DNA from 2 places in the Mesorhizobium sp. M0954 genome. Region 2 is predicted to be linked to the other one. Evidence: predicted binding sites of a transcription regulator. Region 2 holds the regulator's gene; the other holds the start of a gene.
What was found. The regulator LexA, encoded in region 2, represses DNA repair genes until DNA is damaged. The targets are predictions, from matches to a motif close to TGTTCNNNNTGTGTTCNG.
Positions count from the first base shown of each region.

Region 1: NKH93_RS21715 (helicase-related protein) is a predicted target of LexA. The motif match lies at 2,743-2,760, and genes of this name have one in related genera.

Region 1 is NZ_JAMYNR010000016.1:44,737-49,165, reverse strand. It holds gene NKH93_RS21715 (helicase-related protein) at 1-2,575, opposite strand, end outside; gene phbB (acetoacetyl-CoA reductase) at 3,307-4,032, opposite strand; gene NKH93_RS21705 (acetyl-CoA C-acetyltransferase) at 4,137-4,429, opposite strand, start outside.
Region 2 is NZ_JAMYNR010000012.1:185,176-189,604, forward strand. It holds gene NKH93_RS18620 (ComEC/Rec2 family competence protein) at 1-2,114, shown strand, start outside; gene lexA (transcriptional repressor LexA) at 2,108-2,842, opposite strand; gene kynU (kynureninase) at 3,290-4,429, shown strand, end outside.

The DNA.
Region 1 (4,429 bases), on a different contig from region 2:
ATGCTTCCGCCATCCTCGCCTGCTCGACGCGCGCAGTCTCTTCCGCCGCCTGCTTTGCAGCGGCAGCTTCACGCGCGGCATTGTCCTGTGCTTCGAGCCGCGCCTTGACCTCGGCCGCCGGTTTGGCATCGGCGCGATAGCCGAGTCCCTTCAGGATTTCTTCCATGTCGTCGGCGGTGGCGCCGAGAATCGACATCATCGGCGGCGTCACCATGAAGGACTGGCCGTCATAGGCGCCGTCGGGGCGAGGGCCGAGGCCCGGCTTCCAGTTGGTCGCCGGCCGGATCAGGTCGGCCAGCCGTTCGAGAATATCGACGCGTACAGCACGCCGGCCAAGATTGCGGTAGCCGGCAAGCTTGTAGAAGGTCTTGTCGAAGGTCGGATCGATGACCACCGAGGTGCGGCCGGAGGCCAGTGCGTGAACGACATCGCCGAAACCGGGCTTGTCCTTGCCGTCGTTTCTCAGCGCCCACAGCAGCGTTATCAGCCCGGCCGGCGCCGGCTTGATCAGCGCCGGCACGAAGACATGGTAGGCGCCGAAGCGCACGCCGAGACGGCGAAGCGCCGCGCGGCCTTCCTGGTCGAGCGATTTCATCTCGTCGGCGATGTCGCGACGGTTGATGAGACCGAAATGCTCGACGAGCTGGAAAGCAATGCCGCGGCCGATGCCGGTGATCTGCTCGGCATTCTTGAGGTCGACCAGCGGCTTCAGCAGGGATTCGATCTGGAAGTTTACGAAGCGCTCGGCGCGCGCCGCAACCTTGTCGCGTGCCGGGCCGGTGAGTTGCTCGTCGGCCAGCAGAACCAGACGCGGCTTCAAAGCGTCTTCGCCGGCGACCAGCGTGCCGATCGGCGCGCCGATCCAGCGCAGCGTGCCATCCGAACCCAGCGCGATGTCGCCATTGGCCGAGGCGCCGAAGCGCTCGGCCCGCGCCTCGAACTCGGCGGCAAGCGCCTTCTGCGCCGCCGCCCGCACCGCCTTGGCGTCTTCGCCGCCGGCGCTCTGGTCGGCGGTGAAGCGGAAACCTTGCAACTCGCCGACGTGATGGCCTTCGACGAGGACGGTTCCGGTTGGGCTGATTTCGGCTTCAGGCATCGTGTTTTCTCTAAGGCGCCGCATGAGGACGGAAGTCCTGCGGTCTACAAAACGTTTCGTCAACCGCTCATGCAGCGCATCCGACAATCTGTCTTCGATTTCGCGCGTCTTTTCCTGCCAGTGTGCCCGATCGGCCAGCCAGCCGGGCCGGTTGGAAACGAAGGTCCATGTGCGGATCTGGGCAATCCTGTGCGATAACGTGTCGATGTCGCCTTCGGTGGTGTCGGCACGGCGCACCTGCTCGGCCATGTAGTTCTCGTCGACATGGCCATGCCTGGCAAGGTCCATGTAAATGGAGGCAATCAAGTCGGCGTGCTGGGCCGGCGCGATCTTCCTGTAGTCGGGCAGCGCGCAGGCTTCCCACAGCAGCGCCACGCGCCTGGCATCGGTGGTGAGTGCCCGGACGTCCTCGTCGCGCGACAGATGCTCGAGCGCCTGTGCGTCTACTGCCGGCAGCGCGCGCGTCAGGCCTTCGACCGGGGCGTTGGTCTCAATCGACCGCTTCAGCGCATCGAGGTTGGCGAAATCGAAATGCGCGGTGCGCCACTGCAGTACTTTCACCGGGTCGAAATCATGCGCCTCGATTTTGTTGACCAGTTCATCATCCAGCGGATCGACCTGGCCGGTGACGCCGAAGGTGCCGTCGCGCAGATGCCGGCCAGCGCGGCCGGCAATCTGGCCGAGCTCGGCCGCCGTCAGGTTGCGGTACTGGTAGCCGTCGAATTTGCGATTCTGGGCGAAGGCGACGTGGTCGAGGTCGAGGTTGAGGCCCATGCCGATGGCGTCGGTGGCGACGAGGTAGTCGACGTCGCCCGACTGGAACAGCGCCACCTGGGCGTTGCGGGTGCGCGGGCTGAGTGCGCCGAGCACGACGGCGGCACCGCCCTGCTGGCGGCGGATCAGCTCGGCGATGGCATAGACCTCGTCGGCCGAAAAGGCGACGATCGCCGTGCGCCGCGGCAGGCGGGTCAGCTTCTTCGAGCCGGCATAGGCAAGGTGCGACAGGCGTGGCCGGGTCACCACCGACACGCCCCGCAGCAGGCGCTGCAGGATGCCGTGCATGGTGGCCGCGCCCAGCAGCAGCGTCTCCTGGCGGCCGCGCAGATGCAGGATGCGATCGGTGAAGATGTGTCCGCGTTCGAGATCGCCGGCGAGCTGGACCTCGTCGATGGCAACGAAGGCGGCGTCGGTCTCGCGCGGCATCGCTTCCACGGTGCAGACCGAGTATTTCGCGCCAGCCGGCTGGATCTTTTCCTCGCCGGTGATGAGCGCAACCTTATGGGCGCCGACCTTCTCGCAGACGCGCGTATAGACCTCGCGGGCAAGCAGCCTGAGCGGCAGGCCGATGACGCCGCTTTCGTGCGCCACCATGCGTTCGATGGCGAGATGGGTCTTGCCGGTGTTGGTCGGGCCGAGCACGGCCGTCACGTCTCGACCCGACAGGATCAGCGGTTCAGTGTGTTTCGGATGGATGTTCATCGGCCTGGAAATAAGGCTCTCTGCCTCGCATTGTCGGGAGCGCGCCCATATTGGCCGCGTATGACAGGCGACACATAGGGATTTCGGGCGCGAAGCGAAAGCGGAATATGCCGAGGGCAGGCCGATTGGTTGGTTCGAAGCCAGAAAATCTGTTCCCGATTAACAGTTGGAACGAGTCTGGAACGAATCAGCGACGAATCACTGACTCGCGCTGATTCAGGGTTTGTTCACGGCTACATCTGGGTTTTCTGTCGGCGTACCTCACCACATGCTGAATCACGGAAACTGGCCCGATTTATGCAAGCGGCATCCAAGCGAGCACTGCGGTTAACCTTTGCCGGCGAATGGTCGTGGCCGGCCAATCTGCTTCGCACAACGTTGTGAAATTATTGATGTTTCCTAACGCGCTTTAATCATTTCGAGGGTGTTTTCAGCTCTCGCCGTTAACGTTCCGCTCAAAGCCGGAACGAATCGGCGACGAATCAGAGATAGCCGAAGTTTCTTGGTTTGTTCACCGCAACATGTTGTGTTGTGGACAGCTTTTCCACCGAGAATCCACAGGCTGCCGGGCGGCTTTTGCACAAGCTGCGAGTTTGCCGTTAACCTTTGCGTGCCGGATTGGGGCAGCGTGCTGCATCGAGATCTTGCAACGGGAAGACCGCTATAGAAACGGGCCGTTTTGCAGGCCCGTTCGTCCAAGCGCGGATCTGTCTCAACGTAAAGACAAACGATCAGGCGACGTACTGGCCGCCATTGGCTGATATGGTCGAGCCGGTGATGAAACCGGCATCGTCGGAAGCGAGGAAGACGACGCAGCGCGCGATCTCCTCCGGCTCGCCGAGACGACCGACCGGGATGTGCGGGATGACGCGCTCGTTGAGGACCTTCTCGTCCATTGCCTTGACCATCTCGGTGGCGATGTAGCCGGGGCAAATGACGTTGACGGTGATGCCGGCGCGCGCGCCTTCCTGGGCCAGTGCCTTGGTGAAGCCGATATCGCCGGCCTTCGAGGCCGAATAATTGACCTGGCCGACCTGGCCTTTCTGGCCGTTGATCGAGGAGATGGTGATGATGCGACCGAACTTGCGGTCGCGCATGCCGCCCCACAATGGATGCGTCATGTTGAAGACGCCGGAAAGGTTGGTGTCGAGGACCTCTTTCCATTGCTCGCGGGTCATCTTGTGGAACATCGCGTCGCGAGTGATGCCGGCATTGTTGACCAGCACCGAGACGGGACCGAGATCGGCTTCGATCTGTTTGATGCCGGCGGCGCAGGCCTCGTAGTCGGCGACCGACCATTTATAGACCGGGATGCCGGTCGCGGCCTTGAACTTTGCCGCCGCTTCTTCATTGCCGGCGTAGTTTGCGGCGACCGAATAGCCGGCGCTTTTCAAGGCGACCGATATCGCCGCGCCGATGCCGCGCGACCCGCCTGTGACGATTGCAACCTTTGTCATATGTCCTCCCGGGAAATGCAGATGACTGAGCGTTGAAGCGGTGGGGTTTGCCCCCTATTCCCTACTCGCTTTGCGCCAGCATCCTATTCGTATCGCTTATCTCATCACAATGCTTCCACGCACATGGCAACACCCATGCCGCCGCCGATGCACAGCGTGGCAAGGCCTTTCTTGGCACTTCTGCGGCGCATCTCGTAGACCAGCGTGTTGAAGATGCGGGCGCCCGAGGCGCCGACCGGATGGCCGATGGCGATGGCGCCGCCATTGACGTTGACGATGGCCGGATCCCAGCCCATGTCCTTGTTGACGGCGCAGGCCTGCGCGGCAAAGGCCTCGTTGGCTTCGACCAGATCGAGGTCGCCAACCGACCAGCCGGCCTTGGCCAGCGCCTTGCGCG
Region 2 (4,429 bases):
CCTTTCCACAGCCGATCGCAATCGCGCTCCTCGCGACCCTTTGTGCCGTCGTCTCGCGGTCATGGCCCAGGACGCGCCTGTGCTTCATGGTGGCGCTGCTCTGCGCGCTTGGCGTACTTGCCGCCAAGTTCGAAACATGGCGTGTCGGAACGCATATGCTCGGCTCCGAAATCTCGACGCGGCTGACGGGTCGCGTCGTATCGTACGAGTCCATGGCGAGCGGCCGCATCAGGCTGACAATCGATGTGATCTCAACCGCCAGGCCGACACTGCGCTACATGCCGGAACGGGTCCGCGTTTCGGCGATGAAGATACCGGCTGAGCTGACCGCCGGTTCCGAGATCACCGGCTATGTGCGGCTGCTGCCGCCGACCGGCCCGGTGCGGCCCGACAGCTATGATTTCTCCTTCGACAGCTATTTCGCCGGTATCGGCGGCAGCGGCTTTTTTCTCGGCAATCCGAAAATCGTGTCGTCGGACAGCATGCCGCTTGCCGCGCAGCTTTCTTCCGCGATCGAAGACGCGCGTGAATCCATCGCCGACCATATCCGCAGCCGCATCGGCGGTGCCGAGGGCGAGATTGCTACTGCGCTGATCGTCGGCGTGCGCGCCGGCATTCCCGAGGAGATCAACGAAGCGATGCGGCGCACCGGCATCTACCACATCATCTCCATCTCGGGGCTGCATATGGCGTTGGTCGCCGGCACCATCATGGCGCTGCTGCGGGGTGCCTTCGCGCTGTTTCCCGATTTCTCATCGCGACGGCCGGTCAAGAAATATGCCGCGGCCGCCGCGCTTTTTTCGATTGCGGCCTACCTCGTCTTTTCCGGCATTGTCGTGGCGGCCGAACGCAGCTTCATCATGCTGGCGGTGATGCTTATCGCCGTGCTGTTCGACCGGGCCGCGCTCACCATGCGCAACCTGGCGATCTCGGCCATCGCGGTCATCCTGGTGTCGCCGCACGAGGTGGTCGGTCCGAGTTTCCAGATGTCCTTCGCCGCGACGGCGGCCCTTGTCGGCGCCTATGCAGGCTGGTCCGATTACCGCGCCGGCAGGGCCACCACGCCGCCGCCGCGGCAGTCGCCGCTACGCTTTGCCACTCGAAAGGTCCTGCTGGGCATGTGCGGTCTGGCGATGACCTCGATCATTGCAGGGAGCGCCACGGCGCTTTTCGCCATATGGCATTTCCAGCGCGTGGCGCCGCTCAGCCTGTTCGCCAATCTGGCCATCATGCCCATCGTGTCACTGGTCGTCATGCCCTTCGCCGTTCTCAGCGCGCTGGCGATGCCGTTCGGTGCGGATGGCCCTTTTCTCTATGTCATGGGCAAGGGGCTGACGGCGATGATCGCCCTGTCCGGGTGGATCTCGGAGCGCTCGCCGATCGATGCGGTCGGGCTGATTTCGCTGAGATCCGTCCTTCTGGTGACGATCGCCCTCGTCATTGCCAGCATGGCGACGACGTGGTTGCGGCTGGCGGCACTTCCTTTTGCGCTCGCCGGCTTGCTGACGACAACGCAGACACGCATACCCGACGTATTGGTCTCGGAGGACGCACGGCTGGTCGCGCTGCCGATCGGCAGCGGTGAACTCGCGGTCAACCGGGCACGCCCGAATGAGTTCACCATCGACAACTGGAAACGCGCGCTCACATCAGAGGCTATCGTCGCGCCGGAAACACCTGGAAAGAACGACCCGCAATTCGACATTGCCGATCCGGCCGACCTACCGCCGGGCATGCCGTTCATTTGCACGGACGGCCTCTGCCTTGCCAGGCATCCATCCGGCGCGATCATCGCGCAAGCCAAGGACCGCGATACTGCGCGGCCAGCCTGCGCCTTTGCCAGCTTGATCGTCATCGACGACGCCACCGCCCATAACCCCTGCTACTACGACCGGCTGGTCCTCGTCGTCACCAAACGGCAACTGGCGCGCGCGGGAAGTGCCGCCGTCTATTTCGATCCACAAGCGGCAACACGCGCCGAGATCCGCTTCGCCGTCGAAAAATCATACCGGCCCTGGCACGTGCAGCGGAAATTTTCACGCGCGGCACGGGGCCTGCCGCCATACCGCCGGGCCGACAACCCCAAAGCCGGCGCCAAGGGCGGAGCTCAGTAGCGGCGGATCAGTCCGACGAGCTTGCCCTGCACCTTGACCCTGTCTGGTCCGAAGATGCGCGTCTCGTAGGCCGGATTGGCGGCTTCCAGGGCGATCGAGGCGCCCTTGCGGCGGAACCGCTTCAGCGTCGCTTCCTCCTCGTCGACCAGTGCCACCACGATCTCACCGGGGCTCGCCGTATCGGCATTGCGGATGATCACCGTGTCGCCGTCGAAAATGCCGGCCTCGATCATCGAATCGCCTTTGACCTCAAGCGCATAATGCTCGCCGCCCATGATCATATCCGGCGGCACCGAAATCGAATGCGTCTGGTGCTGGATGGCGTCGATCGGCACACCGGCAGCGATGCGGCCCATCACCGGGATCGAAACGGCGGCGACGACATCGTCGTCATTTCCGGCTGCGGGCACGCGCGACGATGTCGGCTTGCCTTGCCGAGGGGCGCCTTGCCCAAGACTGCCCTGGATGACACTCGGCGAGAACTTGCGTGCCGCATTGAGGCCGGGGGCGATCGAGTCAGGCAGGCGTAGCACCTCCAGCGCACGGGCCCGGTTGGGCAAACGGCGAATGAAGCCGCGCTCCTCCAGCGCCGTAATCAGCCGGTGGATTCCGGATTTGGAAGCCAGGTCGAGCGCTTCCTTCATCTCGTCGAATGAAGGCGGGATACCGCTTTCCTTCAACCTTTCGTGGATGAACATAAGCAGTTCGTGTTGTTTGCGTGTCAGCATAGCGACCCCCAACAGAATCAGAAAAACAAACCCAGAACAAACACTATCTGTTCCAGTTGTGTTCCGCAACTGTTTAAAGTTTAATGAATGCGTTAAGGCTCGGGAAACAAACGACGTCCCCTACCGGCGTACCGCATTTTCACCGCCGCGAGCCTCATCGCCTTGATTCTGCTTTCGTTTGCGCCCTTCTGGCCTCCTAGAAGGCGGCGCTGGCATCGGCCGTCGGTCGGTAAAAGGCACGGAATTGAACCCTTATCGACTGTGCGGTTTGGTCGATGCACCGTGAACGAAACGAACTCAAAACGCCAACCTCGGGTTAAGTCCCAGTTTCCACCGCCTGGTCAGGCTGCTTCTCGCCGGTGGAGCCTTGCTGCGCGCAACCAGGTAATGGAAGAACAGTCGATGCGTGTCCGGCGTTGCGTTGGATCTTGGGGGAGCAGACAAATCATGACAGGAATTCCCGATCTCGTGGCCATAAAGGCGATGGATGCCGCGGATCCGCTGCGCGCGATGCGCGACCGCTTTGTGTTGCCGCAAGGAGTGATCTATCTCGACGGCAATTCGCTAGGAGCTGCTTCACGTACCGCTTTCGATGAACTGCACAAGGCCGCGACCGAAGAATGGTCGCATGATCTCATCCGCGCATGGAACACGGCCGGCTGGTTCAACATGCCGCTTGAACTTGGCGACCAGCTCGGGCGCCTGATCGGTGCCGCGGCCGGCCAGACAGTGGTCTGCGACACGACATCGGTCAACATCTACAAGCTGCTGCACGCCGCCATGGCCATGCGACCGGAGCGGCAGGTCATCGTCGCCGAGGGCGATAGTTTTCCGACGGACCTCTACATGGCCGAGGGTGTGGTTTCGACGCGAAAAGATACGCTGCTGCGCCTCTCGGGGGTCGACGCGCCGACCATCGAAGATCTGATCGACGAACGCACCGCCGTGGTGCTGGTCAACCACGTCAACTATAAGTCGGGCGAACTGCGCGACATGCCGGCGCTGACGCGCAGGGCTCAGGAAGCCGGGGCGATGATCGTCTGGGATCTCTGCCACACCGCCGGCGCGATGCCAGTCGAGCTCGACAAGGCAAACGCCGATTTTGCCGTTGGCTGCACCTACAAATATCTGAATGGCGGCCCCGGCGCGCCTGCCTTCATCTATGCGGCTGAGCGGCATCTTTCCGACATCCAGCAGCCGCTCACCGGCTGGTGGGGCCATGCACGGCCCTTCGCCTTCGAGCCAGGCTATGCGGCCGGCACCGGCATCCGCCGGTTTCTGTGCGGCACGCAGCCGGTCCTGTCGATGCGCACGCTGAAGGGCGCGCTCGACATCTGGAACGATGTCGACATGACGGCGGTGCGCAAGAAGAGCATCGCGCTGGCGGATCTGTTCATCGAGCTTGTCGAGGCAAAGTGCGGCACTTACGGGCTCACGCTCGAAAGCACGCGCGATGGGGAAAAACGCGGCAGCCAGATTTCATTCATGCATGAGCATGGCTACCAGGTCATGCGCGCGCTGATCGAACGTGGCGTGATCGGCGATTTTGGCGCGCCATCGACCATGCGCTTCGGCTTCACCCCGCTC